DNA from 2 places in the Peribacillus sp. FSL K6-5616 genome. Region 2 is predicted to be linked to the other one. Evidence: predicted binding sites of a transcription regulator. Region 2 holds the regulator's gene; the other holds the start of a gene.
The links. The regulator LexA, encoded in region 2, represses DNA repair genes until DNA is damaged. The targets are predictions, from matches to a motif close to CGAACATATGTTCG.
Positions count from the first base shown of each region.

Region 1: recA (recombinase RecA) is a predicted target of LexA. The motif match lies at 6,064-6,077, and genes of this name have one in related genera.

Region 1 covers NZ_JBBOYT010000001.1:1,292,266-1,309,039, reverse strand. The annotation lists gene MHB45_RS06335 (2-oxoacid:acceptor oxidoreductase subunit alpha) at 1-294, opposite strand, end outside; gene MHB45_RS06330 (dipeptidase) at 510-1,442, opposite strand; gene spoVS (stage V sporulation protein SpoVS) at 1,577-1,837, opposite strand; gene MHB45_RS06320 (TIGR00282 family metallophosphoesterase) at 2,010-2,807, opposite strand; gene rny (ribonuclease Y) at 2,959-4,518, opposite strand; gene recA (recombinase RecA) at 4,872-5,918, opposite strand; gene MHB45_RS06305 (competence/damage-inducible protein A) at 6,268-7,500, opposite strand; gene pgsA (CDP-diacylglycerol--glycerol-3-phosphate 3-phosphatidyltransferase) at 7,523-8,107, opposite strand; gene MHB45_RS06295 (helix-turn-helix domain-containing protein) at 8,273-9,172, opposite strand; gene MHB45_RS06290 (DUF3388 domain-containing protein) at 9,190-9,981, opposite strand; gene MHB45_RS06285 (DUF3243 domain-containing protein) at 10,224-10,481, opposite strand; gene ymfI (elongation factor P 5-aminopentanone reductase) at 10,563-11,288, opposite strand; gene yfmH (EF-P 5-aminopentanol modification-associated protein YfmH) at 11,307-12,593, opposite strand; gene yfmF (EF-P 5-aminopentanol modification-associated protein YfmF) at 12,593-13,873, opposite strand; gene MHB45_RS06265 (ABC transporter permease) at 14,085-15,044, opposite strand; gene MHB45_RS06260 (ABC transporter permease) at 15,045-16,088, opposite strand; gene MHB45_RS06255 (ABC transporter ATP-binding protein) at 16,081-16,774, opposite strand, start outside.
Region 2 covers NZ_JBBOYT010000001.1:1,494,598-1,511,371, reverse strand. The annotation lists gene MHB45_RS07265 (YneB family resolvase-like protein) at 1-638, opposite strand, end outside; gene yneA (cell division suppressor protein YneA) at 658-969, opposite strand; gene lexA (transcriptional repressor LexA) at 1,125-1,748, shown strand; gene MHB45_RS07250 (esterase/lipase family protein) at 2,301-3,833, opposite strand; gene MHB45_RS07245 (helix-turn-helix transcriptional regulator) at 4,578-4,802, opposite strand; gene MHB45_RS07240 (LexA family protein) at 4,937-5,575, shown strand; gene MHB45_RS07235 (DUF2642 domain-containing protein) at 5,817-6,107, shown strand; gene MHB45_RS07230 (N-acetylmuramoyl-L-alanine amidase) at 6,703-7,392, opposite strand; gene MHB45_RS07225 (aminoglycoside phosphotransferase family protein) at 8,081-8,995, shown strand; gene MHB45_RS07220 (CotD family spore coat protein) at 9,023-9,442, shown strand; gene MHB45_RS07215 (GNAT family N-acetyltransferase) at 9,509-9,970, opposite strand; gene MHB45_RS07210 (hypothetical protein) at 10,309-10,479, shown strand; gene MHB45_RS07205 (hypothetical protein) at 11,002-11,142, shown strand; gene dnaN (DNA polymerase III subunit beta) at 11,675-12,805, opposite strand; gene MHB45_RS07195 (DMT family transporter) at 13,073-13,402, shown strand; gene MHB45_RS07190 (DMT family transporter) at 13,428-13,775, shown strand; gene treR (trehalose operon repressor) at 13,823-14,536, opposite strand; gene treC (alpha,alpha-phosphotrehalase) at 14,568-16,238, opposite strand; gene treP (PTS system trehalose-specific EIIBC component) at 16,320-16,774, opposite strand, start outside.

The DNA of each region.
Region 1 (16,774 bases), 200 kb from region 2:
GAATTTTGCATCTGCAATTATGATGCCACCCTCATGTAATTCTTTATAATTGACGTCAATTGTTTCTTGGTCAAAAGCAACTAAGATGTCTAAATCATCAGAGATAGCACGAGTTTCCGTAGTACTTACACGAATTTTGTTATTCGTGTGTCCACCCTTGATTCGGGATGAGAAATGACGGTAGCCATACAAGTAATAACCTAAGCGATTGAGGGCAATACAGAATATTTCTCCTGTACTTTCAATACCTTCACCTTGTTGTCCGCCAACTTTCCATGAAAGTTGATTGATCATGTCTTACACTCCTTTAGGACGTTCGTATATAAATGCATTTAACCGCACCTCTCTTAGAACATTCAACTATGTATAATTATCGTTCTAATTTAGGAAAGGTGTACTAAACGCTTTCAATTCTATCGGTTAAATCATCAAATTGCAACCTTTTTGCTTTTATTTTTTATATTTTCAGAATATTTATTCATATCTATATAGTAAGAATTGAAAATCACTTAAGAAATTTCCTTTTCAAGCGGAAAATTACGAGTGAAATTATCAAAAAGGAGACCTTTTACAAACTCACTGGAATAAAGCCTGTTCAATTCATTTATTAAGTTATGATAATCCTTATATGACGTTAAATTCTCTACCATATGATCGATTCCATCGAAGTCGGAGCCTAATCCAATTTGTCTTTCCCCGCCCAAACTGCATATATGCTCTATATGTTTCAAGATATCCTTTATCGTAACCGAGCCATTTGCTAGAAATTGCGGGACAAAGGTCACGCCGATCACCCCATTTTTCTGTAAAAGGGCTTTTATCTGCCCGTCCTTTAAATTTCGCGGATGCGGACAAAGATGATAAGCATTCGAATGGGAGGCGATCGGGAATTTCGTCAATTTTAGGGTGTCCCAAAATCCAGCTTCAGATAAATGGGATAAATCACACCAAATTGCCTTCTCATTCAGTAGCGTGACCACCTCCGTTCCAAATCCTGTCAAGCCGCCCCCTCTTGTTTCTAATGCTCCATCCGCTACCAAGTTAGCGTAATTCCAAGTTAGGCCTACGGAGGATACTCCAAGATGAATAAGGGTTTTCAGTTTCAACAAATCATTCCCAATACAATCGCACCCCTCCAAAGTTAGCATGGCACCGATTTCCTTTTCTTTTAAAGATTCGATGTCTGCCTTGGTCTTTATAAATTTCATTTCCGGCTCTGACAAAATCTTTTCATGAAAAATATCCACCATCGCCAAAGCCGCTTGAAATCTCATATCAGGGTGGACTTTTTCAGGAATATATATGGCAAAACATTGTACCTTTCCCCCTTCGTCCAATAAACCCCGCTTTGTTATATGTAATTTATCACTATTCGTAAAAGAAATATCCGGATCGATGAACATCTTCATCAGCACATCACAATGTGCATCAAAAATCTCCATGTAATCCCCCTTTCCTGTACCTTTTTTATGATTATATATTCCATTATAAAGGGACACGGGTCTTTCGTCATTTGGATTTCACGACAAAAAAGAGCCTGCTCGCCATCTGACAAACAGGACACCCAAACATGGAATTATCTTGGTTCAATGATTAGTTTTATTGCCGTTCTCTCTTCGCCATCAATAAGTATATCTGTAAAGGCAGGAATACAAATCAAGTCAACTCCACTAGGTGCGACAAACCCTCTTGCGATTGCTACTGCCTTGACGGCTTGATTTAACGCACCTGCACCGATTGCTTGAATTTCGGCTGCTCCTCTTTCCCTGAGCACTCCCGCTAGTGCGCCTGCTACAGAATTAGGATTAGATTTTGCTGAAACTTTTAATATTTCCATTCCTAGTCCTCCTTGTTTTCCCTGCCGATTCTAACTTGGCTCAATAGTTATAACACTTTCCACTGCTACTATATTCATCAAGTAAAACTTGTATGACAAAGAAAACCGGGATTGTACACCATTTATTTAAGAATGGAAAAACGGATGGCAGTTGACTGTCCATCCGTTCGAATCAATGGTAAAAGGGATGATCTTCGTTAATCAGGATCCTTTCTATCTTCTTTGCCTTGCCAGTTTTCTCATCAATTTCAAGGAGAACCCCACTTAATAGGGTCCGTCCCTCTTTTGGGACTTCGAAACGAACTGGCAGGCTGGTCAGGAACCGATGGATGACTGCCTCTCTTTCCATACCAAGGATGGCATCATATGGTCCTGTCATGCCTACATCTGATATGTAAGCGGTGCCTGCAGGTAATATACGGTTATCGGCTGTCTGGACGTGCGTATGTGTACCAACAACGGCTGTAACCTTACCATCCAGGAACCACCCCATAGCTTGCTTTTCACTTGTAGCTTCTCCATGAAAATCGACAAAGATGATCGGTGTCTTTTTTCGAGCCTCCGCCACAAGTTCTTCCGCCTTTTTGAACGGACAGTCCAAATCCGGCATGAACGTTCTCGCTTGCAAATTGATGACCGCTATTTCATGCTGGTTCAATTTTAAAAATTTCATGCCTTCTCCGGGTACCCCTTCAGGAAAGTTTGCTGGACGGACAAGATATTTCGCTTCATCAATAAAATTGAAAATATCTCGATTATCCCAGGTATGGTTTCCCATGGTCACTGCCTGCGCTCCCCACTCTAAAAAACTGCGGTAAATCTTTTCTGTAATCCCCCGGCCACTTGCTGCATTCTCGCCATTGATGACCGTGATATGCGGACGATACTTTTCTTTTAACTTAGGAAGGTATTCTTGGATCATGTCACGACCTGGAGATCCCACTACATCCCCTATAAATAGCAATTTCATTGTAAAACCCTTTCTGGATTCACCTAATTATATGAATTATTCAAGTATGTATTGTAACATAATTTGGGGTAATTATAAGAATTACGCTTAACGATTCATATCGAAAAAGAAAAAACGAAGTGGTTTGCACCACTTCGTCTTTCACTAACAATTATTTGGCATATTCAACTGCTCTTGTTTCACGGATGACCGTGACTTTTATATGACCTGGGTAATCGAGCTCTTCTTCAATCCTTTTCCGGATATCACGTGCGAGTCGATGTGCCGAAAGATCATCGATTTGTTCTGGTTTCACTAGAATCCGCACTTCTCGTCCGGCTTGAATCGCAAAAGATTTTTCCACTCCATCATAGGACTCGGAAATTTCCTCAAGCTTTTCAAGTCTTCTAATGTAATTTTCAAGCGTTTCACTTCTTGCTCCCGGTCTTGCAGCTGATAATGCATCAGCGGCAGCCACAAGCACTGAAATGATGGAAGTTGGTTCCGTATCGCCATGATGTGAAGCGATGCTGTTAATGACAGTTGGATGCTCTTTATATTTGGTTGCTAATTCAACGCCAATTTCAACGTGACTGCCTTCCACTTCATGATCGATCGCTTTCCCAATATCATGCAATAAACCTGCACGGCGGGCAAGAACTTCATCCTCACCAAGCTCAGCGGCCAGTAAACCTGAAAGCTGGGCCACTTCAATTGAATGTTTAAGTACGTTTTGCCCATAACTGGTACGGAATTTCAAACGTCCTAGTATTTTGATGAGATCTGGATGGAGACCGTGAACTCCAACTTCAAAAGTAGTTTGTTCACCAATTTCACGAATATGTTCATCTACCTCACGTCTTGCTTTGTCAACCATTTCTTCAATGCGAGCCGGATGGATCCGTCCGTCCTGAACAAGTTTCTCAAGAGCCAAGCGTGCCGTTTCCCGTCTAATTGGATCGAATCCAGATAAAATGACAGCTTCAGGAGTATCATCAATAATAAGGTCAATACCTGTTAGCGTTTCTAACGTCCGGATATTTCGTCCTTCACGTCCGATTATCCGTCCTTTCATTTCATCGTTTGGAAGATTTACTACAGAAACGGTGGTCTCTGCAACATGATCAGCCGCACAACGCTGAATGGCAAGAGAAAGGACTTCTTTTGCTTTTTTATCAGCTTCTTCTTTGGCACGGGTATCACTTTCTTTAATCATAAGCGCTACATCGTGAGCAAGCTCGTTTTCCATTCGGTCTATAATGATTGCTTTAGCCTCTTCACGAGTTAAACCGGAAACACGTTCAAGCTCTGTTTGCTGCTTACGAACCATCTCTTCCACTTTGCTTTCCATCTCTTCAATATGCTGTTGTCTTTGGTTTAGAGAATCATCTTTTTTCTCCAAAAGGCTCTCACGTTTGTCTAACGTTTCATCCTTACGGTCCAGATTCTCTTCTCTTTGCAATAACCGATTTTCTTGTTTTTGTAATTCGTTCCTTCTTTCACGGGCTTCCCGATCCGAATCGGCACGAACTTTATGAATTTCATCTTTTGCTTCCAACAAGGCTTCTTTCTTAAGTGCTTCCGCTTCACGTTTTGCATCCTCAAGGATGTGTTCTGCAGAGCCCTTTGCCCCTGCTATTCTACTCTCAAATTTTGATTTGTGAATAAAATAACCAACAACTGCACCGACGATTAGGCCAAGCAAAGTGAAGATGATTGTCATGGGTTCCATCGTTTCACCTCCCCTTGCTATGAACTTTTTACATAAAATGTTGAACTGTCGGCAAGTACATTGCACATAAATTCAATATACAGCACTTAATTTTCAAAATTTTAGTTTGAAAAATTGTAAAATATACATATTAATTGTATAGTTGAGAATTTTTATTGTCAAGCGTTTGTCCCTTATGTATCAATGATTATTCAAGTTTTCTTAATATTAACCATCATAATGTACAGCATTCATTATGGAAGAAGTCTGTAAATCTGATTACAATGCCATTTAATCCGCTGGAAATTTCGCATTTTTCTTAAAATATACATAAAAGGCCTAAGCGAATAAGCTTAGGCCTTTTCCAAATATCATTAATCAAGCAATTCAAAATGCTCTTCTGTTTCATTTTCTTCTGGTGGTAATTCATGCTCTCCATCAAGATTATAGTGATCTCTGATTTTCTGAGAAATTTCCTGAGCGATATCCTGATTTTCTTTCAGGAACAGCTTCGCATTTTCACGGCCTTGTCCGACACGCTCTTCATTGTATGAATACCATGAGCCGCTTTTAAGGACGATATCAAGGTCTGCACCCATATCGATGATTTCACCTTCCTGTGAAATCCCTTGACCATACATGATGTCAACTTCTGCTTGGCGGAATGGTGGAGCAACCTTGTTTTTTACAACTTTGATTTTCGTTTTATTACCCACGATTTCATTACCTTGTTTTAATTGCTCCGCACGGCGCACTTCCAGACGAACAGTTGAATAGAACTTCAATGCCCGGCCTCCCGGAGTCGTTTCTGGATTCCCAAACATAACACCGATTTTTTCACGGACTTGGTTAATGAAAATGGCAATGGTATTTGATTTATTAATGGAACCAGACAGTTTTCTAAGTGCCTGAGACATCATCCGGGCTTGGAGACCCATATGGGAATCTCCCATTTCGCCTTCGATTTCAGCTTTAGGAACAAGTGCTGCCACCGAGTCAATGACAATGATATCTACCGCTCCGCTTCGAACTAACGCTTCAGCAATCTCTAAGGCTTGTTCACCCGTATCAGGCTGTGAAAGCAGTAACTCATCGATATTCACACCAAGTTTTTCTGAATATGCTGGATCTAAAGCATGCTCGGCATCAATGAATGCAGCCGTCCCGCCAGTCTTTTGTACCTCTGCAATGGCATGTAATGCTACAGTCGTTTTACCGGAGCTTTCAGGTCCATATATCTCAATGACCCGGCCTCTTGGATATCCGCCCACTCCCAACGCTACGTCCAATGCTAAAGAACCGCTTGAGATCGTTGAAATCCTACGATCAGTCTGTTCCCCAAGTTTCATAATCGAACCTTTACCAAATTGTTTCTCAATTTGTTTTAACGCCATATCTAAAGCCGCTTGACGATCACTCACTCAATTTCCTCCTCTATATTCAACTAATCGGCTGTCCGATTAAAGGTGTACTTACGTTAGCAATTATTCGAGATCAAGGTTTGTACCCTGTCTCAAAACCTATCTTTACTATATACTCTTTTTACTATTTTGCCAAGCAAAAAGTCGAACATTCATTCGTTTTTTTCTTTCGGGATATTCTTTGTAAAAAAGCGTTTTAGCTTAAGGAAATCTCCATTTCGCTTCACTTACTCCCTAAAAAAAAACATTTTCATTGAATTAACTTTTTTCTTTTTTCCCTATTTTTCAAGAAACAAACTTCTAAAACCAAATAAAAAGCAGAGCTGTAAAAAAGCTCTGCTTATGGCGTTTATAAATCCCTTAATAGGTAATGACAGCCGTACTTCACACTCCGAATACGGTTTTGCGCCCTGCTTCCGGAAAGATTCAACTCCTTGAAGTGAGTGTTTCCATCCCGATAGGAAATGCCAATAAATACTGTACCTACAGGCTTGCCTTCTTGTTCGTCCGGCCCCGCAACACCCGTAAAGCTTATGCCTACATCCGCATCGAGCTTACTCCGGACATTAGAGGCCATTTCCATTGCACACTCACCGCTGACCACCCCATACTCAGATATGGTATCATGACTGACGCCGAGGACATTGGACTTCGCATCATTCGTATAGCAGACCATTCCGCCCTTAAAGACTTTACCGGCGCCCGGGATGGTTGTCAGCTGTTCTTGGAACATCCCCCCGGTCAAGCTTTCAGCTGCCGCGATTGAAAGCTTGCGGACCGTTAATTCTTTTACAAGTTCCTTTATTAGAGAAGTATTATCACTTCCATAATGGAACTTTCCGACCCGGCTAAGAATTTCTTTTTCCGTTTCTAAAATAAGTTCTTCGCATTTTTCTTTAGAAGGGCCTTTGGCGGTGATCCTTAACGTCACTTCCCCTTCGGCTGCAAGCGGAGCGATTGTCGGATTCGTTTGATTGACAAGGAGATCTTCAATCACCGTTTCCAGTTCGGCTTCACCTATACCGTAGAACCGAAGAACCTTGGAATCGATCCGTTCATGCTTTTCCAATTTATTCATGATTTTTTCATAACCATAACTTAAAAACATCGGCTCCATTTCACTTGGTGGTCCAGGCAGGAGCATATATGTAATCCCAGATTTGGACAAAACCATTCCCGGGGCCATGCCATGATCGTTTGCCAACACTTCACTGCCTTCCAAGACAAGGGCCTGCTTTTTGTTGTTTTCCGTCATCGGCCGTTCCCGTTTTTGGAAGTAAGCTTCAATGGATTGCAAAGCTTCATCATTAAAAACGAGCTTTTTCCCGATATGGCGAGCAATCGTTTCTTTCGTTAAGTCATCTTTGGTAGGACCAAGCCCACCGGTAAAAACAATCAAGTTCGCCCTCGATTCAGCGATTTCTATAGCTTGTTGTAATCGGCGGTCGTTATCTCCGACCACAGTATGGTAAAAAACGTTGATTCCCATTTCCGCAAACTGCTGCGATAAGAATCTTCCATTAGTGTTATTGATTTGACCTAAAAGAAGCTCTGAACCCACTGCAATGATTTCTGCATCCATCTTTTCAAAACCACCATTCGTTTTACTTTGAATTAACAAATACTTCTTTGTTTTTTATAAAATAATCCAAACCTGACCAGATTGTAAAGATTAATGCAATCCATAATGCGATATTGGCAAATGGAAGTGAAATGAGGGCAAATGGAAGGTTATGCAGCAATAAAGCCGAAATAGAAACAATTTGTGCCCATGTTTTAATTTTACCTAGCTGGTTCGCTGCAACCACTTCCCCTGTACCCGCTAACACCAAACGCAATCCAGTGACTGCAAACTCGCGACTTATGATCACGATGGCAATCCAAGATTGACCGTACATTAAATCTAGATCAACCAAAACGATTAAGGCAGCCGAAACCAGAAGTTTATCTGCCAATGGATCTAAAAATTTCCCTAAATCAGTAATCATATTATATTTTCTGGCAAAATGGCCATCGATCCAATCCGTAGTGGAAGCGATTATAAAGAGGATGGCTCCAGCCAGGTGTGCCACTGGCAAGCTGTATTCTCCCCAAGTCAGTGTCCCCCATGAAAAAGGAACGAGCATGATGATTAAAAATACTGGTATTAAACAGATTCTTGCTACTGTAATCTTATTAGGCAGATTCAAAACTTTTACCTCCAAAATTTACGCCTGCCATTTGGGCAATGCGTCTTAGATCTAAAATAATGCTTATATGTATAATTTAACTCAAAATCCAATCTTATATGCCGGGTGAACCATTTCCCGCCGCCTTACTATTATATAGAGCAAAAATAGTCATCTATAAGATGACTATTCGGCTTTCGTAAATTGTATCGTAACCAATTGCGTATTCACTTCAGTCGGTGAAATGGAATACTCCAGCTTCTCATCATTCACATAAATCTCAGTTTCATATGCCCTGCCTATATTGATGACAGCTTCTTTTTCATTGGTAAAATCAATTTCCTGGCTTTTGTCCTTTTCGATAGTGCCCTGGAAAAGTAATTTACCTTCACCATTTTTTATGCCGACCCATGGTGAGCCTTTGGAGGTCACCTTTAATTTAAAAGTATCGGTATTTTTTAATTCATACGTACTATTTTTACCGCTGGAACTTGTGACGGCAAGATTTTGCTCTTTCTTTTCATCTTTGACAACAGCATCATCTTCATTCTTCTCGTCAGATGACTCAGATTTTTCTTCATCCTGTTTTTTGTCTGCATTCTCTTTTTCTTCGTTAAACCCATCACTTTTATTGTAGCCCACAGCTTCATTCTCTTTAGCGTTCTTTTTATCATCATTATCTGGGTTACTCATATAATTCGATACCAGTACCCATATCAAAACGGCCGCACCAATGACTAAAACGACAGCCAGGATCCTCGGTAACATTTCCACAACCTTTGAATCTCCTGCCGGAATGGTTTTCCGGGATTGGACCCGTGAAAGCTGTTCTGGCAATTCCTCACTATAGACCGATGGTATTTCATTCTTATATTGTTCGAAAATCTCTTCTGGATCCAGTCCGACCGCTTCACAATATTGCTTTATGAATGCCCGTACATAGAACTTTCCAGGCATCATACTGTAATTTCCTTCTTCAATGCCAATGAGGTAACGCTTTTGGATCTTTGTTAATTCCTGCAAATCTTCTAGGCTAAGACCTTTGGCTTCCCTAGCTTCCTTTAATCGATTACCCAATTCAGTCAAATAAAACACCTGCCATTTTAAAAGTCAAAGGAACCAAAATCGGACCCTGAAAACTGGTCTTTTTGGTCGACAACTTCATATGTTATTTCTTCTTCAGGATTGTTTCTCAATTCAATAATATAATCAAAGTCTTCGAGGGTATACTCCGTATTTTGGACAAAAACATCCGGATGTTCGATTACTTTGACAGCATCAAGCCTCATTATTTCACGAATCAACTGCCAATGACGCTCATTTGCACGGCGAGTGGAAACAATTCCATCTAAAATGAACAAATTATCATTATTATATTCATCCTCAATAAGCTGGCTGCGGATAGTCTGCTTTAAAAGGGTCGATGACACAAACAACCATCTCTTATTAGCACAAACACTCGATGCTACGATAGATTCAGTTTTTCCGACACGGGGCATCCCTCGGATCCCGATCAATTTATGACCTTCCTGTTTAAATAGCTCGGCCAGGAAATCGACAAGCAAGCCTAGTTCATCACGAACAAACCTAAAGGTGTTTTTCTCATCGGCATCGCGCTGAATATAGCGTCCATGCCTGACTGCGAGGCGATCACGTAATTTAGGTTCCCTAAGCTTAATGACCTTTATCGTATCCATCGTACGGAGAATTGACTCGAATCTTTCTATATTACGGCTGTCTTTGGCCAACAAAAGTAACCCACGCCTGCCTTCATCTACCCCGTTAATGGTGATGATATTAATGGAAAGCATACCCAGAAGGGATGAAATATCCCCTAATAAACCAGGACGGTTGACTTGAATTTCATATTCAAAATACCATTCTTTATTATCCACGATAACACTCCTTAAGCCTAAAAGCTTTTGCCCTAATCATGGGCAAAAAACTTATCCATCGTAAATTTCAAGGTCTGAACACTTTAATATTAATTGTCTAGCTTCTATAATATAGCATTTCGTGATAAGTTAAAAGGAAAAACCCTATAAAAGTATTCATTTTTATATAAGAGGACAAATAGTCATCCCCCTAGAATCCAAAAGGCCCTGTTAATTAATAACAGGGCCTTTGGATTGATATTTTACTTTGTTCCATTGTTCTCGACTAACTTGACCATGACACTTGCCATGGCATGTTTTTCTTGATCGCTTGCGACTGACCAAAGATCAGCAAGCACTTTCTCTTGATCATTCTGGGGCTCAACCTGATTAGCTAGGTAATCACCGATTTCGTAAGCCAAGTTGTTAACAGCGCCTTCTGACAAGCCTTGTTGTTCACCTTGATGTAATCTGTCGCCTAAGAAGTTTTTCCATTGATCCCAATTGTCCAGTACAGACATGAATGGTCACCCTTTCCTTCAAAATAGTACAAAGATATTTTGTGAAGGAACCGAGGAAATTATACATGTCTTTAAAAAAAATCATGTGTACCATCCGCCATTTACACCTAAAATCTGCCCGGTTATATAGGACGACTTGTCGGAAAGCAAATAGTATACGGCCTCCGCGACTTCTTTGGAATGCCCCATCCTGCCCATCGGGATATCGCCTTTGATGATTTCCAGATCTTCTGCACTGAAAGATTCGAGCATGGAAGTGGAAATCGCACCGGGGGCAACGGCATTCACCCGGATTCCATTAAGCGATACTTCTTTGCTAAGTGCCTTGATAAAAGCATTTTGGCTGCCTTTGACCATTGAATATAATACTTCACAAGATGCACCTGTCTGCCCCCAAATCGATGTGACGGCAACGATGGCAGCCTGTTCTTGGTACATTAGCTTTGGAAGCAGTTCCTTTGTTAATTGGAAAGGGCTCGTTACGTGCAGCTGAACCATTTCAGTAACGATAGTCTCATCCATGTCAGATATAAGACCGTAATAGCTATTGCCACTATTAAGGACGATTGCATGGAGGGCAAAAATATTTTCCGCCAATTTCTTGTAGCCGTCCGGTGCAGCCAAATCCGCTTGTATCGGAATAAGTTCGACTTGATGAGGCTTCAGTTCTTCAATCAGGGCAAGTATCGCTTCTTCATTGCTGTTATAATGTAAATAAAGTGAGTAATTCTCCTCGGCGAGCTTTATAGCGATTTCCCTGCCGATTCCTCCACTGGCTCCTGTAATAAGGGCAAAACGTTTCCCCACTTTCACGCCCCCTTTATATTATTTCGGAAGTACCTGACAGACTGTCATCCGTTCATCGGATATTAAATCCTTGGCGACCTCCCTGATATCTTCGATGGTTAGTTTTTCCAATACCGATACAACATCGAACAAATTCATATCATTGAATGCATATCTGGTGAATTGATTCGCTATATATTCCGGCGAATTCAAGGAACGGAGGAAAGAACCGATTTTTTTCTTGATTGTCCTTTGCAGGCTTTCTTCATTCAGGCCGGTTCCGGCTTTTGATTTTTGCAGGATACCGAATAAAGACTCCGTCAACTCATCAGGTTTGGCACTGTCCCCGCCAATTAACGCAAACCCAAAACCTTGTTCCTGTGTGTAATCATATGAGAAGCTTTGATCGATCAACCCTTCCTCATACAGCTCCTCATGCAAAGGCGAACTCTTGCCAAACAGCATTTCCAAATAAATATTGGTCGCCAATTCCCTTTTCAAAAGCTGTAAACCGGATTGGTCTACGTTGATGGCCTTGATGCCCAGCATCACTTTTGGTGTCTGGACATTCATCCTTAAGACTTCCTTATCCTTGGCAACGATTTCCGGCTCTTCGTCAAATTTACGTTCCACTGCTGGTTGTTCGTTGTATCCTTTATCATTTTGGTTATCCCGAATCAGTTTCATGGTACTTTCGACATCTACCGGTCCTACAACGAATAGGAGCATGTTGCTAGGATGGTAAAACGTATTATAACATTCATAAAGCATATCTTTCGTAATACCTGCAATCGATTCCACAGTACCGGCAATATCGATTTTCACTGGATGCTGATGATACATATTGGCAATAGTCCCGAAATATAAACGCCAGTCTGAATTATCATCATACATGTTGATTTCCTGCCCAATGATTCCTTTTTCCTTCTCTACCGTCTTTTCCGAAAAGTAAGGATCCTGGACAAAGTCAATTAAGGTAGTTAGATTCCTCTCGAAATCCGACGTGCTGGAAAATAAATAAGCTGTACGGGTGAAAGAGGTAAAGGCATTTGCAGATGCTCCCTGCTTTGAAAATTGCTGAAAAACATCACCATCTTCCTTTTCAAATAGCTTATGTTCAAGAAAATGGGCAATCCCATCTGGTACTTTTGAGAATTCCGTTTCATTCAATGGTTTGAAATGGTTGTCGATTGAACCATAATTCGTCGTGAAAGTTGCAAATGATTTATTGAACCCGCTTTTCGGAAGAATATATACTTCGAGACCATTATCCATTTTTTCATGGAAAAGCTCTTCTTTCAATTGAGTGAATGCTATTTTTTCCATTACCCTTGCACCTCCGCTTCCGTTAGGAAATAAATCGTATCAAGCTGGATCTTTTGACCAACTGCAATGATTTCTTCCTTTGTCGTCCGCTCTGTTTTTGCAAACCACTCGTCGAGTGATATATCCTGCCCGGAAATCACATTATGATATAAAATTTCCACAAGCCCTCTCGAAACGTCAATGGTTTCAAGGAGCTGGTTCTTAACGACCGCCTTTGTCTGTGCCAGTTCTTCATCGGAAAAGTTCCCTTGCTTCATTTCCTTCATTTGTGCATGAATGATATCCAGTGCCTGCTTGTAGTTGGCATTTTCAATGCCGGCCATGACCATCAATAGTCCTTTATGACTTTCAAGCCTTGAAGCTGCATAATAAGCAAGGCTGGCTTTCTCCCTGACATTAATGAAAAGTTTGGAATGTGAAAAGCCGCCAAAAATCCCATTGAATAGCTGAAGAGCATAATAATCCGGATCACCGTATGCAACTTGGGTTCGATAACCGATATTCAATTTCCCTTGTTTCACATCCGAATTCTCGATGATTTCTTTTTCCTTCTCCACTGCCTTACCCGTCTCCCTTGGCAGTCTAACAGGCTCACGTTCTTGCAACGACACATATTTGTCAGCCAGTGCCTCCACTTCCGATCCATCGATGTCGCCGATTACATATAAATCGATTTCATCTTCCGACAGCATTTTTTTATAGTAGGCGAATAGGGATTCTGGAGTTATCGTTTCCAAGTCTTGAAGATTACCGCTCGCTTCTAAAGCATATGGTTCGTTTTTGCACATTTCCTCTACTAGACGTGTAGCTGAATATCGCATTTTGTCATCGGAAATGGATTGAATCCGCTGTTTTAAAGAACGGATTTCATTGGAAACCGTTTTAGAGTCAAAGGCTTCGCCGTTTTTCTTCGGATTGAAGATCACCTCTGATAATAGCCCAAAAGCCTTTTCGAGAAGCGGGGTTGAATCACTAAGGAATTTTTCATTTACGATATCGATCGTAAAACTTATGATTTGATATTCTCCTTTTTTGGCTACATCGACATAAAACCCTGCTCCATATAAATCATCAAGATAAGATCGAAGCTCAGGTGTTGTAGGATATTTACTTGTATTGCTTTGTAACACATATGGCAGCAATGCACGATATGTAACGTCCTCTTTTGTCAACGGGGCTTTCATCTTCAGCACGAGAGTATTCGTTTTATATTTATCCGTCCGGACCACATGAAGCTTGTAGCCGCTTTTTTCCGTAATTGTATCGGAAGCAATAGACATGAATAATCCTCCTCATTATATAAATCACCTTTATTAGCTTATTGTTTGTAGATTGGAACCCTTTTAAACATCTACTTAAAATATACATGTGAAAGGAAAAATCATGCAAGTAACAGCTACTTTTTTTGGTTTTTCACCAGCTCACCATCACTTATGGCTCAAATCTCAAAAGAAAAAACCGGCCAGCACAGTTTGCTGACCGGTTAGACACTTATCTTTTCCCTTTGATGTATGGCTGTCCTGATGCTTTTGGAGCATCAGCACGTCCAATGAAACCAGTTAGCGCAATGATCGTCAGAACATATGGAGCGATCAAGAGGTAAACTGATGGAATATCCTTGAAGAAGGGAAGGCTCGAGCCAACGATACTTAAACTTTGGGCCAAACCAAAGAATAAAGCTGCTCCCATTGCCCCGATCGGGTGCCACTTACCAAAAATCATGGCGGCAATGGCCATGAAACCTTGACCATTAATTGTCGCATGATTGAATTCATTTGAAAAGATGGTAGCATAAATCGCTCCGCCGATACCTCCAAAAGCACCTGATAATAAAACGGCGGCATATCGGATTTTCGTAACATTGACACCCATCGTATCAGCAGCCATTGGGTGCTCACCCACTGCACGGATCCTTAACCCGAATGGTGTTTTATAAAGTACATACCAAACGACAAAAGATATGAGAATCGCTATATATACGATGTAATAGCCATTTGCGAAAAAGATGGGTCCAATAAATGGAATATCACTTAGTAACGGAACATCAATCCTTGGGAATGTTTCTGTGATTCTATCAGTTTGACCTTTGTCAAAAATCAACTTCACCAAAAACATGGTCAGACCAACTGCCAACAAGTTGATGGCTACCCCACTAACCGTTTGGTCCGCCCTGAACGTAATGCATGCCACAGCGTGCAGAATGGAAAACAGCAAGCCGGCAATCATTGCCGCTAAGACTGCAAGCCAAGGAGTCCATTCCCCAAATACATCAGCAAACATTAAGTTAAAAACAATCCCTGTAAAGGCACCAATGACCATCAAACCTTCTAAACCGATATTTATGACACCAGCCCGTTCAGAAAACACTCCTCCGAGTGAAGTAAAAATAAGTGGAGCAGCTAGAGCTATCATTGATGGAATAATAATTTGTAATACTTGGTAAAAATCCACTTATTTCACCCCTTTCTTAAATCGAGCGGCAATCCAACGAATAAAATAACTGGAAGCGACGAAGAAAATGATCAATGCTATGACAATATCCACAATTTCACTAGGTATTCCGGTTTCTAGCGGCATATTTAAGGCCCCGGCTTTCAGTCCCCCAAATAATAAGGCTGCAAGCACAACACCAATAGCTGTATTCGCCCCTAATAAGGCTACTGCAATCCCATCAAAGCCCATACCTGTGAACCCGCCTTTGACTGCGGCATAACCGAAAGTTCCAAGGCCTTCCATCGCACCAGCAAGTCCTGCAAAAGCACCTGAAATAACCATGGAAAGTATGATGTTCTTATTGACACTCATCCCTGCATACTCGGACGCGTGCTGATTGAAACCTACCGCTTTCAGTTCAAAGCCGGTTTTGGTCCTTTCAAGCAGGAACCACATGATGATTACGCAAATAATCGCTACCACTATTCCCCAATGCATCCGGGAAAAATCCGTAATGCTTTCAAAAAAAGGAGACCGCAGTGATGCTGTATCAGCAATTCTTTCTGTTTTATCCAGCTTGTCAGTCATTACATTCCTAATTAAATAATTCGTCACATATAAAGCTGTATAATTCAACATGATAGAAACGATTACTTCATGTACACGGAACTTAGCTTTTAAATAACCAGGGATAAATGCCCACAATGCCCCAGCAGCTGCACCAACTAAGATGGCCAATGGCAAATGGATGATCCTTGGAAGATCAAAAGCGATTCCGACCCAAACTGCCGCCAGCCAGCCTACAATTAATTGCCCTTCTACACCGATATTGAATAGGCCCGTACGGAAAGCAAAAGCCACTGCCAAACCGGCAAGGATATAAGGGATGATTGTCCTCACGGATTCCCCTACATAATAAGAATCCCCAATAATTCCATTTACCATGGAGCCATAGCCGGCAACTGGGTCATAGCCGCTTACTAACATGATTATGGCCCCAACGACTAAGCCGAGGATAACTGCTATTAACGGACTCGTTAATTTAGATAAATACTTAGACATTTTGTTTTCCACCTGCTTCCGTCCGTTTACTGCCGGCCATTAGAAGGCCAAGCTCCTGTTCAGTCGTTTCTTTCGGATCGACAATTGCGACGATTTCCCCTTCGTATATAACGGCAATCCTATCGCTCACATTCATGATTTCTTCCAATTCAAATGATATGAGAAGTACCGCTTTTCCTGCATCACGCTGTTCAATCAGCCGTTTATGGATAAACTCGATCGCTCCTACATCAAGCCCGCGTGTTGGCTGTGCGGCAATCAATAAATCCGGGTTCCTATCAACTTCCCGTCCGATGATCGCTTTTTGCTGATTCCCGCCGGAAAGAGCCCTTGCCGGGGTATATTCACTCGGAGTCCGAACATCATAGCTTTTGATCAATGAACGGGCTTTTTCAAATATTTTCTTTGAGTTCAAGATACCGGCTTTTGAGAAAGGCCTTTGATAGTAGGTTTGCAAGACAATATTTTCCCCAATGCTGTAATCGAGAACCAAACCATGCTTATGCCTGTCTTCTGGAATATGGCCGACACCTGCTTCAGTGATTTTACGCGGCTTCAGATTCCTGATCTCTTTTCCATTTAGCTTTATCGAACCAGCTGTTGTCTTCCTTAGGCCAGCCAATGCCTCAATCAGTTCGGATTGACCGTTTCCATCTACACCGGCAATACCGACAATTTCTCCTGCA
Region 2 (16,774 bases):
TTATTCATTTGATGTTCGAGAAAACGCCTGTTCACAGTAGCCTTAGATACATTGTATCCAAAGCCCCTTAATGTGGCTGCGATTTCTGAGAATGTCAACCCATTGGCACGCAGTTTAATAATTTCTTCAATAGGAATCTCCATACGGTCCCTTCCAGTGGAATTCCTTTGGTTGTGAAGATTTTTTTGAGGACGGTACCCTTTTTCAACGGCTCTCATCATTCCGCGCTTTATTTTAAGATTATGTAGTTTCCTTTGATATTCTTCTACAATGCCCACTATCTGGATGACCATGGCATCCGAATCCGATAACTCCAGCTCCCCATCGTGTGAGAGCGTATAAATTTTCACATCTTCTTTAAGGATGACATGGAAAAGGGCTATTTTGGCATTCCCTCTTCCCAGTCTTGTTTCGTCCTGGATTAATAGGACTTCAGCTTCTTTGGTTTTAAATAGTTCGAGCATGTCAAAAATGCCATCCCGATTCAACTCATAACCACTTGCCTGTTCTTTTATAATGGAGACAACTTCCACATCCATCTTTTCAGCCAATTTGACTAATTCATCTTCCTGCCTTGCCAATGATGTTTCCTGTGACTCTTTTTCGGTGCTGACCCTACAATAGATTACCGCCTTCATAATACCCTACCTTTACTACTTACTGCTCACTGGCCAAATTCTGGACAAGTTCTTCCCCTTTAACCGGTATGACAATGACTTGTCCAGGTTTTATCGAATCCGCACTGACTCCATTATTCTCTTCTATCCAACCAATGAATTCTTTTTTTGTCAAATTTGTTTCTTCATATTCTTCGGCAATTCCCCATAGGGTGTCACCTTCGCTTACTTCTATAGAAAGGAAATCCTTTTTTTGATCATTGTTCAATGTACAAGAGAATAAAATTGAAAAGATGAATACTGATCCCGCTAATAGAATCGTATAAATATAATTTTTGTATAATTTTTTCATAATAATCCCTCCAAAGCGAATGTTCGTTCGTATGTTATGATCAAATTATAATACGAACGTTTGTTTCAGTCAACAACAAAATTCGAACTTATGTTTGTATAGAGATGGGGGCCATGCTATAATGTAGCAAAGAACATTGGGGAAGAGGTGCACAAATGACAAAACTATCAAAACGGCAGCAAGATATTCTTGATTTCATTAAAGAAGAGGTCCGCCAAAAAGGGTATCCGCCTTCCGTACGGGAGATTGGCGAAGCAGTGGGACTTGCATCAAGTTCAACAGTACACGGACATTTATCCCGCCTGGAAAGTAAAGGCCTTATTAGACGTGACCCAACCAAGCCAAGGGCCATTGAAATAATGAATTTGGAGGAAGCGAACAATATTCCCAAAGCCAATGTCGTGAACGTGCCGTTACTTGGAAAAGTAACAGCGGGCATGCCGATAACGGCCATTGAGAACATTGAAGAATACTTTCCGCTTCCCGAAAGCATGGTTCCACATGATGACCATGTATTCATGCTGGAAATCATGGGTGAAAGTATGATTGAAGCAGGAATTCATGATGGAGATTATGTCATCGTGAAACAACAAAGCAGTGCCAATAATGGAGATATCGTCGTGGCGATGACGGAAGATGATGAAGCCACTGTAAAACGATTCTTTAAGGAACCGGATTACATAAGGCTTCAGCCTGAGAACTCAAATATGGAACCAATTATTTTACGAGATGTTTCGATACTTGGAAAAGTAATAGGCTTATATAGACAAATACACTAAAAGCGCTTCCCGCGCTTTTTTTGTTTGTTTAATTTATGTCCAGAATTCTCTCAATATGCATTTGGAAGAGTAGATATTGAAATATTTTTTAATAGAATCTAGTTTCATGGGAAATTAAACATCCTTTATAACGGATGAAAGTTATACCATCGCCTTTCTGGTAATATGTACTTTGGAAGCAAGCTCATTGAAATAAAAAAAAGGGTTTAAAATCCCCCCTTTACAATTAATTTCACTCTTAACCTTTGGTTCACTTTAATAAGGTTAGATCGACCAAGTCATTCCACCAATATGTCCTGTTTAATTTTCTGGCCATAAGGAGCAATTTGCTTAATGAATGTTTCCTTGCTCATTAGATCTCTCATTACCAAGCATAAATCTTTATTTCCAGGGAACTCACTCCTAAATATATCCACCTAACACCCGTTGAATTAATACTTTTATATAGGAGTACGGCTGTTTACATTGGCGGAATTACCATCTCCCTAGTTACCCGTACCTACCTCATATTTCATCAAAAAAATGCCTCCTCAACTAAGAGAAGGCATTTCGCTATTTCTCAATATAGACCGAACGAATCAGCGTCCGGGTTCTTTCGGTACCATCCACATTTTTTTCCTTAACATCTATTGTTACATTATAAACACCTGACTTAGGTACTTCTGGAAGGGTGCCAGTAAAATTTTCAGTATCCATTGCCTTAATGGAGTTTTTTCCACTAATTTCTTTACCGGTTTCATCTAGCAGATGAACCAAAAATGTTGTGCTGATTGGTCTTTTTTTATCATTCATTGGATTCTTTATTAAAAATTTTGCATCTTTTTGCTTTACTTTTCCGGCCATACTTAATGTAATGGGGTTCTTTTCGTTAAATTGTGCTGTGAACAGGTAGGCGTCTTTTGGCGATTCAGTCTTCATTCGTACTTTCCAGTCACCAATTTCAAGGTTATTTCTGTAGAATGATTGGATGGTTGCACCATTAAAAAAGGAAGTTTCATTTTTGGCTGAATGGGCCTTTAAGGAAGGTGAATACTTTTTATTGGATGGAGAAATCAATTCAACCTCGACATCATTTGAGGCTGTATATATGCTTATATTACCTGGGGCCGCTTCATTTACATGGAAGCTTTGTTCGACCCAGACATTTTGTTTCAGGACATCACCCAGAATGGTTTGAGCGAGTGCGGTTGTAATGACATCATCTTCAACTCGTTCTTTATAATTGACATGATATGCAGGAATCCCAGTGGTGGATGTGCTTTTTAAATAGGGTTCAATTCTTGAAAATACAGCTGAGCCAACTCGAATATTGTCGTGATCAAAGTTGGGATCCGTAAATAAATGTGTTGCATAGGGTATTTTTGTACTCCATACATTCACCAGTCCATCATTTTCCCCATATGATGATAAATATTGTCCCCCCATTGATAAGGCTGATAGTACCGGGCCTCTGTTCATACCTGCCACAGTGAAATACAAGTTTTTACGAGAGTTAACATGGTTATCCGTGACAGAACGAAATTCAGCCATTTTACCAACTTGTAAAGAATAAGTTCCCTCATCTTTTTGACCTAATAAGGAACCAAGCCAGCCCGCATACCAGCTATAAGCCAAATCAGCTAGGTGAGAACCATGATGTGGGGAAGCTAAAGTGATCACCCTTCCAACATATTGGTGTGCTCCATAGTGGACTAGAGCCGCTTGGGTGTCTGGGCCCCCTTTGCTGTGAGCTATAATATTTACTTTTTCGCCCCCGAAATGGTTACTGATTTCTGAAAGCATTTGAGCTAATAGCCTTCCATTGGCATATTGGCTCACTGATCCATTTCCAGCTGAATCATGAAGCTGAACAAAAACCGTTTGGTAGCCTGCTTCATACGCTTTGGTATACATATCATTGACGCCATGATATTCCGTTTCACCATACCAGCTGGTTGAACTGCCGTTTTTCCCTTGTACAAACACGATTGGTGGTTTGTTTGTATCAAGATTGGGGGGAATACTACCAAGAAACCAATCCCCTGGACTGAAAGTTTCGGAGGGCGGTTTCAATTTTCCTGCTGAGGAAATGTCTGGCTTTGCCATAATTAATATGGTTAGAATGAGGACAAGAAAAACGACATAATTGATTACATTCCTTTTCAAGGGTTATCTCCTCCAATATCATCTGGAATTTTTTTGAACTCATCCAATTATCAATGCCCTCCTTCCATAGCCTTCTTTAGCCTTCATTAATATATAATTGTACTTTTGCATACCATTACCTGCTATCTTCATAAAGATGGGAGAAAAAAACTAGAAGAAGTTTTATTGATAATGGAGAAAAAGTATGAAGATTTGCCTTCCATTCATTTAGCTATGGGGTCTTTTTCATTTTATGAAGACGTGCTTTGGGAGGAAAACATGCTGCCAATTCACGAAAATAGAGTACAAGCCCTTATCCTGCAAAGGATAAGGGCTTGTTCATCCAGATTAACTTTTCCTTCGAATTTGCCATTGTCCATTTGCTCCTATTCATGGTGTTTAGAAGTCCGCCCTATACATTAAGTAAATAATTTTCTTTCACAGCAATTGGCTGACATTTTTGGAATCTCTGTATCAATCGTATATTTGCACAAGAAGTTTGGATTTGTACACCTTTTACTACATACAGGTATTTTACAAATGTTCTAATGTCAGCAGCTCCTATGCAACTTCAAAAGAATTAATTTCCCTTTCCTCTTTGTTCCCCTTCTTTCCATCGTTACTTGAATCTTGTCCTATGGAAGTCAGGATTTTATGGATTCAAATGGCCAATCTGTTGAGGAAATGCTTGGTACAATTGAACTTTCAACTACATTTGAAGTGTAGGTCAGGGTCAAAAAAAATGATATCGTCAATCGAGAACCCTACACATTCAGCAAATAAATAAGCCTTATCGATTCGCAAAGGAATCTTATATTGCTCATAGTCAATGTAAGTCCTCTTGGCCATCTTCAGCACTTTAGCCATTTCATCTTGAGTTAATCCTTTATACTTCCTGGCTTGTTTAAGTGTGAACTTAACGCTTGTCATATCTTGTCACCACCTATCTAAAAAAATAATATCACACTTGAAGTATAGTTACCAACAATTTTTCGCAAAATTCACGCACTTTACGTTTACTCACTTTCACTCATAGTGTATATTCAAGTAAGAGGTGAAGAAATATGCACATTGGTGAACGGATTAAAATGTTAAGAAAAGAAAGAAAAATGACACAAGAAGATTTGGCAAATGTATTAAAAGTAGCTCCTACGGCAGTATCAGCTTGGGAATCCGGACGGAATAAACCTTTAATGGATAAATTGAGCATGATGTCCACTTGTTTTGAAATACCGCTATCCCACCTCATTGAAGGAGCGCCAATCGTTAGAAATAATCCTGGAATGGAATTCCTAAATGAAAAGAATGTAAGATTAATTGGTGTCTACGGAAATATCCCTGCTGGAGAGCCTAATTTCACCAACGAATATATAGAAGCCTATATGCCGACATTAAATTCGATGCTTAAATCGGATAAAGAATATTTTTTCCTTAGAGTGAATGGCAATAGCATGAATAAAGAATTCAGAGACGGATCATTGATTCTCGTTGAAAAAACAACCTACCTTGATAACGGGAAAATTGGAGTGGTCTTGGTAAATGGACACGATGCTACGGTCAAAAAAGTGAGAATCAATGAAGAAAACATCATACTCACTCCCTGCAGCACGGATCCTTTTTATGAAGAAAAAACCTACAACATAAAAAATGATAGAGTCCGTATTTTAGGAAAAGTGGTTCAAGCCATTAAAATATACGATTAATATCCAACTCGAGGGTTTCATACGGAAAGAAAGTAAAATAAATGAATAATGAGCAGCCATACATAGATTCAATTCTTACAGTTTTTATCAACTTAATGCTGTTGCATTTTAGGTACAAGCCATCATGGTTTGTGCTTTTTAGTATTGTTCTTTTATTTGTCTTTACATAAAATCCTTTTAATTTGTGTCAGCCCATAAAAAAAAAGGCATACCTTACATTAGTAAAGGAGTGGAATAATTCATGCAAAATTATCCATATGGAAGCCAAGATAACGTATTACCGCCAGGTCATTATGCGTATACGAGCAACTTTCCGCAAACGATGAAAACTTTATCACCGACTTATACAATTCCCACAGAACCAGTTTTCTTTGACCATCTAATGATGAATTTAGGTAAAACGATCACTATCGTAACAATGAAGGAATCATTAAAGGGCAAACTTACCGGCGTCGCTATTGATCACCTGCAATTATCAATCGGCGATTTAAAATATCATATCCGTTATCCCCCAGATTACTTATTTCATTGAGTGAATGTATTTGGAAACTTTAGTAGGGGCCATTTTTAGTATATTTTCCTTTCATGCAAAAGAATAAAATTGTTTATATCGGGCAATAAAATCATCATATTTTTATAATGCGGTTCACAACCCCCTATAAGAATCTTATAATTAAGCATTTGCCTCTGTAGCTCTAGAAGGGAAGAGCGCCGGAAAACATTGTAGCCACCGGGTCGCAAGGTAAGGGTTTCAGAAGCACCGAAAAGCAATTACGCTGAGGCAGGTGGAATTCCTGCCGGTGAAAATCCGTAGGGAAGCGTGTTCTCCCCTAGCCTATGCTTACGAAAGGAGTGCGGGTTCGAATCCCGTCAGAGGCTTACTTCCTGAATAATGCGATTATATATACTCACAGAAAGTGACTCCCAATTGCACAAGTCCACTTTGGCCTTCTGTGTAAATTATTTTCCCCTTTCATTCCTCCCGCTTTTATCGAAGGACCGAATCAGGACGGCAGAATGTACAGTTTTTCGTTACATGCATATTCCTGAATCAAAAAGGCCCCTCTCTTTTTGAGAAGGGCTACTGCGTGGTGTGCTTCTGGAAATTATAAATAATTATTAATTATTCATTTCACCCGCAATTTCTGGTTAACCGTAATGGTGTACTGACTGTCAAGACCGTTCCAATCTTTAATTTGCTGAACCGTACTGCCATAAGAATTGCTTAAGGAATATACTGTATCCCCACTAACGACAGTGTGGTATACAGCTGTACTTTTCTTAGTTAGATTGAAGCATTTAACTAAACCGTTTACATGTCCGCGAGCCAGTGATTCGATAAAGGATGACGTTTTCAACTTTGCTGCGTCATTTACATTATCGATAAATCCATTTTCAGTCAGGAGTGCAGGCATGTCCGTTTCACGGAGTACATATAAATCTCCTGTTTTTTGTCCTCTGTCCTGGATGTTGATAAGCTTCATGACCTCTGAATGAATATGATCTTGATACGTTTTCGTTATCTGGTTAGTGGACGTATAAATGTAATCCTCGTACCCAGTTCCGCCGCCGGCATTAATGTGGATGGAGAGAAAAAAGTCAGCTCCCCACGCGTTCGCTGCATTCGTACGATCGTTTAAGGAGGGGTAGGTATCTTGGGTCCTGCTCATTTTCACAGAAACGTTATTATATTCTATCAATAAGATGTCTTTGATTCGAGTTGCAATGGATAAAGTTAAATCCTTCTCTCTCAATCCATTCCCGACCGAGCCTGGATCCGTACCGCCATGGCCGGGATCAATAAATACTTTCACCATTTCTATCACCTCTATTAATCTTATGTTACGTATTAACAAATGCTTGTACACATAACTATCGGATTAAAGAAATTCTGCCGTTCTCAAAAAAAAATACACCCCCTAAAGGTGTAGTGGCATTATTTGATGATATTCGCCCAATGGACGGGAATTCTTTGAAAAAGACTTTTTCTATTTTTTTACTTTCGCATCAGGAATTTTTGGAGAATAAGCAATCTATAATCAAATGAACAAGAAGATTGAGAGATATTAAGAAAAGTCAACATTAACACAAATTTATCGGTTTTTGGTTTGTTTTATTTATCGCTTCTGCGCACTCTTTAATTGAGTCAATCACTATAGTCGGTTCTGATAATTGCGGAAAATGTCCACTCTCTTCAGCGACAATGTGTTTGCTGTTTCTTGTCAATGAAAGTAATGCCATTAATCAAAACTATATTGGGTTTGCCGTTTCCACTAATATTATATTGTAGCGTCCCTTTCGCAGTTTCCACCTTATATTTTTCTATTTTCAATGTCAGCACCACACCTCACTTTGTTTAGATTAATTCACGTGTGTAACAAGCTATTGGTTTCATTTATAAAAATTGCTAAATGGATTCTTTGAATTTTTTACGAAAGCTATAGAAAATGATAATGTGAACTTTCATTCCTAAACATTGTACAGGATTTTAAAAGGAGAGATCGTATGATAAATGAATATGATAAGTTTGAACAATTAGTTAAAAAGTTGGATCAAGGAAACAAGCTAATTCGCGCATGGGAATTAATGGGCGGAATTTCTGCAAATGTGACAGGACTGGAAATATTACAATCGTCAGGGCGTATCGTAAAAATGATCGTTCGTCAGCATGGTGATAATGACTTGAAACGGAATCCAAATATTGCTTCATATGAACACAAGCTCTTAGGGATATTGAAAGCTGCCGGTTTGCCTGTACCAATGCCATATTACTTTGAGCAATCCTGCGAGATATTTTCCAAGCCATGCATACTTATCGAGTTTATTGAGGGTAAGTCAGAATTCACTCCCTCAAATCTTAATGATCATATCTTGCAATTGGCAATCAATCTAGCAAAAATCCATCGTGTTAATTGTGTAGATTTATCTTTACCATTCATGCCTAAACTGGAAAATACATATGTCGAGATGTTAAATAATAAAGATAGGGTAATCCTGGACGAAACATTAAATTTGAGCTTGATTAGAGATCTGCTGAAATCCTCCATGCCCCTACCCTCCATGAATAAGGAAGTGATCCTTCATGGTGATTATTGGCCAGGAAATATATTATGGAAAGAGGATAAACTAGTTTCCATAATTGATTGGGAAGACTCAGGTTTAGGGGACCCTTTGACTGACCTTGCCAATAGTCAACTCGAAATTTTATATCATTTTGGAATGCAAGCGATGAATGACTTCACCAATCAATATAAATTCATGATGCCGGAGGTAAATTTTACTAACCTACCCTTCTGGCAATTATTTGCCGCATTACGGTTATCTACATTTCCCGAATGGGGCTTGGAAAAAAGCAAGGAAAATAACTGGCGGAAAAGACACAAGTCATTTGTTCTTAAAGCGATTAACCGAATTCGGTAAATTAATGTTTATTCATTTTTTTTGAAAATGATTGAAGGATCTGATATGCCCGTAATTTTTGATAAAGGCATTTATACCAGTCCCTTTATCATTTATTTTCATAAACTAATAATGACTTTCAAAAAAATCCCAGGAGGTGTTTACATGTATAATAAGCCCTGGGGGCATCCGAAAGGCGGTCAATGTCCACTACAATATTGCCCACCTCACAGAATGCCCAATCAATATAATCCATCTCAAACCTCCCCGACCAAGCAATATGTTAAAACCAATGTCATTAACACTGTTATTCCGGTTTTTCACCCGACACATACAACAACCGTGAATAAACACTTCAACACCTATATACCGCATACCCGAAGTATCGTAAAAGAGTGTTATTCACAAAGTTTTGTTTGTGGAGTACCTCAACCCCCCAGTTATTCGAGGAGAATGTTAAGATATTAATTAAAAAAACCCCGAATCGGGGTTTTTATTAATTCCTTCAACCTCTTGAATTGAGTTACAAAGGATTTACAACTGTCTGAATGCAAACTCCCTATACTTTTTAAAATTTTGTTTCTTATAAAACTCTTTTGCTGCCATGTTTTCAAACCAATAATCCAGTTCAATTAAATCTATATCATTCTTTTTAGCAATATCATAGACCTCATTCATTAGTTTTTTACCGTAACCTTTATGGGTTTGACCTTCAACGATACTAAGCTGATGCACATATACTGATTTATACTCATTTTTAAAAGCACTTTCAGGATAGTTTTTAATTTCAATCCATGCGTAACCAATTGGCACTTCATGTTCTTTTAAAACTAGAAAAACAAAATTATCATTTTCAACCAAATTTTTAAAAGTTTCTTTCATTGCATTATAATTATATTCCTTAAAATACTTAGGATATAGTTTTGCATGCAGATTGTGAACATTTCGATTTAATTTTGCAATTACTTCATGATCCCTGGATTGACTTACATACATAATTATCCCCCCTGCCTATACTATATTACAATCAAGCAACGTCCACATTCCAAATGTACAATCCTAGCCACTATCTGATAAATTTATTCCAAAACATCAGTTCCACCAAACCTACTTTAGTTACTTTAAACGCTTCGCCCCCACAAGCTGCTGGCAATGGATCACAGACAACTTGCCTAAATGAAGGAACATTAATCTTATAAAAGCAGATGGAGCCTCTGATGAAACGCTTACGGCTTATTCGAAAGCCAAACTTGTCTGCCGCTGGCTTTCTTAACGCAGTCTATGAATTGTACTTATTATAAGGAATCCTATTTTCATAGGATAACGTCAGCCAAGTGAAAAAGGTATCGGAAACGGTTAATGAGCGAAAAAAATATTACGGAGAGAATCTTCTTAATGTCCTTGCATATGTAATAGTTGAATATGTGAGTTCAAGCACGATAAAACACGATCCTTCCTTCTTGAAAGCGGATAAGGATCATGAGCTTTACAACTTAAAAGCGTGACCCTTTCCTTCCTGCACGGTTTGATTTTGCACATTCGAAATACGTTTTATGAAGGGTTGCTAGTACACTCTAAACCGCACTAGAGAACATTGTTTAAACGCCAATATGGATGATATTGCGTTGATTTTTCCACAGTTGGGTATACCTTAAAACGGAGCCATATAATCATGCCGGATTAACCAAAAACTTTTGTTAAGCTTTGATTTAAGGGTCTTTCGTTGAATAAGTAGTAAAAAGGGGTCTTCATACAGAAGATCCCTTCAGATTGTGGACAAACTCGATGAAAATCGAGTTTGTCTATTTTTATGGCTTGTACAATTTGGACGTTGATTGGAACGTAGGGCACTCGCTTTCCGCGGGCGGTCGGGGAGCCTCCTCGGCTTTCGCCTGCGGGGTCTCCCCTAGACGCGCTTTTCTAAGCAGGAGTCTCGAACACCCGCTCCAATCAACTTTGTCTTACCTTTTAGATAGAACACTTTTGCCTAGATTCATTTTTGTTTTAAAATAGAAGTATTAATGAGGATGCTTTCTATACATGATTCTATTCAGCGAGATCAACTTGAAATGATTACTTTAGATCAACTGGGGACACTGAAAAAAACACGTGAAGCGCAACTGCTTCCGGGAAAACTTCAGCTTGATCCCTTTGCGTTTAGTAGTTGAGCTTCCTCTTAAATGAGTATTTTGCCCATAGTATATGAAATTTTAACAGTTGGATGCACAATTCCACTACTTACGCCAATAAGTGAAACCTCCCCGTTCTTAGGAAAAACAATTGGCGGTCAAGGTTTCCTTCTTGGAGTGTTCCTAACTGGACATAGGAGAAATACATCCTACTAACAAACCAATAGTGAGTATTTTGCTATTGTTGGATCACATGCATATTATATATTCTATCGAGGTATATCTTAAAATAAACTATGTCTTTACAAAGGTTCTTCAAACTGCCGACAGGTTTTTCCATTCAATTGATGGACGGATGTATTTGGCTAGATGAAAGGTTCTACCTTTACCTTCGAAATCAAGTTGCCGGCCTTACACCAAGAATGAAGACCCTTTTTCCTATCACTATGAATATAATGGGTCCAGATTTTACAGGATCTCTTTTTCTTGGTGATTGACCGTTACCATATCTTCGACCTGAAGTAATAGGCTGTTGCCGTTCCCCCGTTATTCGTTTCTTAGGCTTTGTTCCTCAGTATGTTCTCACTGGTGATATAAGATGACGATAGGAGGAATTATCGCTTGGCTCGATTAAGACAGGTCTCATTGGACCGCCAAAACTTAGCTTTACCTCGTTTTCTTTTATCGCTTTTAAGGCATCCAATAAAAAGCTTCCATCCAGTGATACACTTAACCCCGCCTCACCTCTGATTGACATGATGCTTTGCGTTTCTTCTATTTTCCCTAATTCCGATGAATTAGAAGATATCCTTAACTTACTTTTATCTAGGATTTCTATAAGTACATTGTTATTTCTCCATTCACTTGCAAAAAGGCAGGCCCTATCAATACCCTTTAATAGTGTTTTGGTATCCACGGTGATGATCGTTTTCAAATCTTTTGGCAGCAATTCTGATACATTCGGATAATTACCTTCAATCAGCCTTGAAAAAAGTGAGATATGATTTGTTTGAAAGACGATATAGCTTTCTGTGATGAAAATATGTATGGTATCCGCTTCATTATTAAATAACTTGGTTAACTCATTAAGGCTTTTACTTGGAATGATGAAAGACCCCGTCACCTTCGATTCCAACGGAAGTTCTCTTAACGCTAAACGATGGGAATTCGTTGCAACACAAGTAAGCTTGTTTTCCTTGATAGACAAATTGACTCCTGTAAGTAGAGGTCTGGTCTCGTTTTTAGACACGGCAAACGCAGTCTGTTTTATGATTTCCAATAATTCAACACTTGGGATATTAAAATAACCAGCTCCATCTATTTGAGGAATATTTGGGTATTCCCCGGAATGTAGTCCATTTAGGTTCATGACTATTTCATTTGATTTAATAGTAACTGATTGATTTCCGTTCAGCTTTACATGGATGACATCAGGTAATTTTTTGACGATTTCACTTAAATATTTGGCTGATAAAACAACCGTACCCTTTTCAAAAACCTCCAATCCTGATACACCATCAATCGTTAAAGGAATGGTTTTTTCAATGACAATATCGGAATTACTACCAAGAAGGGTTAAGCAATCGTCATTAGCCACTATCTTTATTCCTGATAAAATGGGTATTGCCGTTTTTATGGAAACGGCATGGCTGACATCTGAAATCGCCTTATTGAAACATTCTTTGTTTATAATAAATTCCATGAAATACGTCACTCCTATATAATCGTTAAAGGAGTCTTTCGACAAAATCCCTGTTCAACCCTCTTTTTATGTTGCTATCAGGTTGGAGGAAGCGGCTTATTTTATCACTTTCAGTCTAATATTGAGCGTAACTGGATGTTTTCTGCCATTACAGAAAATATGTAACTGAATAAAGGTGGTATGGGTTTTAATATGAGACCTTTAGATGTTAAGATTCTTGGGGGAAGAGATTGAAAAATAGTAATCAATATTTAGGAGGAGTTCATCTTGAATCCTTATGCATTTTTGGCAATTGCCATCCTAAGTGAAGTGTTTGGCAGTTCGATGTTAAAAGTATCAAACGGGTTTAAAAGGTTATTCCCTTCCATTGGTGTGGTTATTGGGATGGGTTTGGCTTTTTATTGCCTATCGTTATCTCTAATAACCATCCCTCTTGGAACGGCTTATGCCATTTGGTCGGGAATAGGCACAGCTTTAACTGCTTTAGTGGGGGTTATCGTTTATAAAGAAAGCTTTAACCTAACAAAATTTTTAGGTTTAGTCCTGATCATTGGCGGAGTGATTGTATTGAAACTCTCTAGTGAAGGCACTTCTTAATAAATTAGTAATCGGAGGTAACAATATGAAAGGATACATAGCTTTAGGAATTTCAATCATAAGCGAAGTATTTGGTACGACCATGCTTAAGCTGTCTGAAGGCTTCACACATTTATTCGCTACATTTGGGGTTATGATAGGATTTGGTATAGCATTTTATAGTTTATCTGTATGTCTTAAAACAATTCCGTTAAGCTTAGCATACGCCATTTGGTCAGGAATAGGCACAGCTTTAACAGCATTGATTGGTGTGCTTTTATGGAATGAGCCATTTAGTATCACTACATTAGGCGGCTTAGTATTAATAATTGGCGGAGTGGTTTTACTAAATGCTTCCCATACCTCCAAACAAGCGGAAGGAGAATCAAACTAAGTTTGACTCTCCTCCTCTCCCCGCTCATTCAAAAATATTAGTAGACTTCACCACGTTCTCCGTGCAAAGTCCGTGAACTTGAATTTATCGGGTCTATGCCTGGATTCGCTATACTGAAACAAGCTTCCATCGATTAAATGGACTGTACTTTTCACAACTGCCACCATATCGAAGTCTTCAATGTCCAATAATTGTTTATCTTCTTCACTGCATGGCTCCACGGTAATTTCCTTATTTGAAAAACCAATCTGGAGCCCAAGTTCCTTTTCGATATATCCATAAATCGAATCCTCACAAATTTCCTTTGTCAGGCTGTTTACGAACTCGCTTTTGAAATAGTCTTTGTCCAGTATGATTTTCTTCCCATTGATTTGCCGTATCCGGAAAACCTTCCATACTTTACCCCCATCAGTTAAGTCTAGAAGCTTGGCCATATTTGAGTCGGGGGTCTCAAGCTCCAACTTATGAATGATCGTTTTGGAATGCAAATTCAACTTTTCCACCATTTCTTTATAGGAAATCAACCCTGCTACAGGAAAATTAAATTTGCTGAAGTCCAAGACAAATGAACCCTTGCCTTTGATTTTATGGATATATCCATTTTGTTCAAGCAACTGTAAGGACTTTCTCACAGTATCCCTGGATATGTCATACTCTTCCATGAAGCTGCTTTCGGAAGGAAGCTTTGAATTTGTCGGAAAGGTTCCTTCTTCAATTTTTGAAACGATATCACCATATAGCGATAGATATTTGCTGTTCATTTCATCACCACAATATATTTTTCTTAGTCTGCTACTCGTCCTTTTTCAACAAATAGACAACCGATTCATAGGGACGGAGGATAAAATCACCTGCAAGTTCTTTCGAATCGATATAGTTTGAGAGCAGGAGCTCTGAGTTGTACCCGGATAGGTCAATATTCTTTGGAATTTCGAAGGACGCTTCTTTTGCATAAAAGTTATTGATGACCAAAAGTTTCTCGTTTTCATAACTGCGTATATAAGCGAACAAAGCGTCATGGTCGCCAAGAATTTCCTGATAGTCCCCATATGCAATGATATCATGTTTCTTGCGTAAGAATATAAGTTTTTGGTAATGATGAAAAATGGAATCCTGATCCATCAGTGCGTGTTCAGCGTTGATGTTCTTAGCATGATCAGGCACCGCAATCCATGGCGTCCCTTTTGTAAAGCCTGCATGCTCCGTATTTTCCCACTGCATGGGAGTTCGCGAGTTATCACGGGATTTAGCTTGAAGGATTTCAATAATTTCCTTTTCATCCTTGCCTGCCTCTTTTAAAATATTATAATAATTAATCGATTCCACATCCCGGTATTGTCCAATATCATTGAACTTCGGGTTGGTCATCCCTATTTCCTCCCCTTGATAAATATAAGGGGTTCCCCTAAGCATATGAATGACTGTTGCCAGCATCTTGGCAGATTCGTTATGATACTCTTGATCATTCCCGAACCTGGATACAATCCTCGGCTGGTCATGATTGCACCAGAACAGGGCATTCCACCCATTTCCTTCTTGCATCCCATGTTGCCAGCTGCTTAAGATTTCCTTTAACTGCCTGAAGTCAAAATCTGCAAGTGACCACTTTTCCCCGTCCTTATAATCCACCTTTAAATGATGGAAACTGAATACCATGGACAGCTCCTTTTCAACAGGAGATGAATATTTGATGCAATGGTCAATGGTCGTCGATGACATTTCCCCTACTGTCAGCACCTCATCATCCTTCCCGAAAGTTTCTTCATTCATCTCTTTGAGGAATTGGTGAATCTTGGGACCGTCTGTATAAAAACATCGTCCATCTCCATCTTTGTCATTTTCATAGATGTCAGGTTTCGAAATAAGATTGATGACATCCAAACGGAATCCTTTGACACCTTTATCCATCCAGAAGTTTACTACATTGAAAATCGCCTGCCTTACTCTGGGATTTTCCCAGTTTAGATCAGCTTGTGTCCGATCGAACAAGTGAAGGAAGTATTCATCATGTTCCGCTACATATTCCCATGCAGGGCCCCCGAATTTCGAAATCCAATTGGTAGGGGGCTCTCCATCTTTCGATTTCTTGAAAATATAATAGTCCTTATATTCTTTATCTCCAGCCAATGCTTTTTGGAACCATTCATGCTCTGTTGATGTATGGTTGAATACCATATCAAGCATGATTTGGATATCCCGCGAATTCGCTTCTTTCACCAGTCTTTCGAAATCATCCATCGTCCCAAAAACAGGATCAATGGATGTATAATCGGCTACATCATATCCATTATCATTTTGCGGTGAACGATAAAAAGGGGTGAGCCAAATATAATCCACTCCCAGTTTATTCAGATAATCAAGTTTTTCAATAACACCATTTATGTCCCCGATGCCGTCACCGTTCGAATCCTTAAATGATTTAGGATAAATTTGATAGATGGTACTTTTTTTAAAATCCTTCATTGTAATTCCTCCTCTTCGATCCCCGATGTTTCTTTCGTAAGTATCGTAAAAAAGAGGGAGAATGCTTCTCCCTCCACGTTATCAAGCATTTAATTTCGTTGTTTTCGTTCTAGTTTTCAAGTTCATTTTAGGACGTTTGGAGAATGCTATAGTCAAAATGAACGGCACAACGAAAGCAACCAACATCGCGAGTGCAAACATCCCCATATGCTGCGGCTGGATGGATAGGATACCTGGGATCCCTCCAACACCGATTGAGTTTGCCATTACTCCAGACCCGACTGAAACGATGCCTGCAAAAAGTGAACCGATCATACCGGCTAAGAAAGGAAAGCCGTATTTCAAGTTAATGCCGAACATGGCTGGCTCGGTAACACCGAGATAACAAGAAATCGTGGCAGGTATGGAAACTTGCCTTTCCTCCTGGTCCTTTCTGTTAATGTAAATCATCGCAAGCACTGCTGTACCTTGTGCAATATTGGATAACGCGATCATCGGCCATAGGTTCGTACCGCCAAGTTCACTCATAAGCTGAA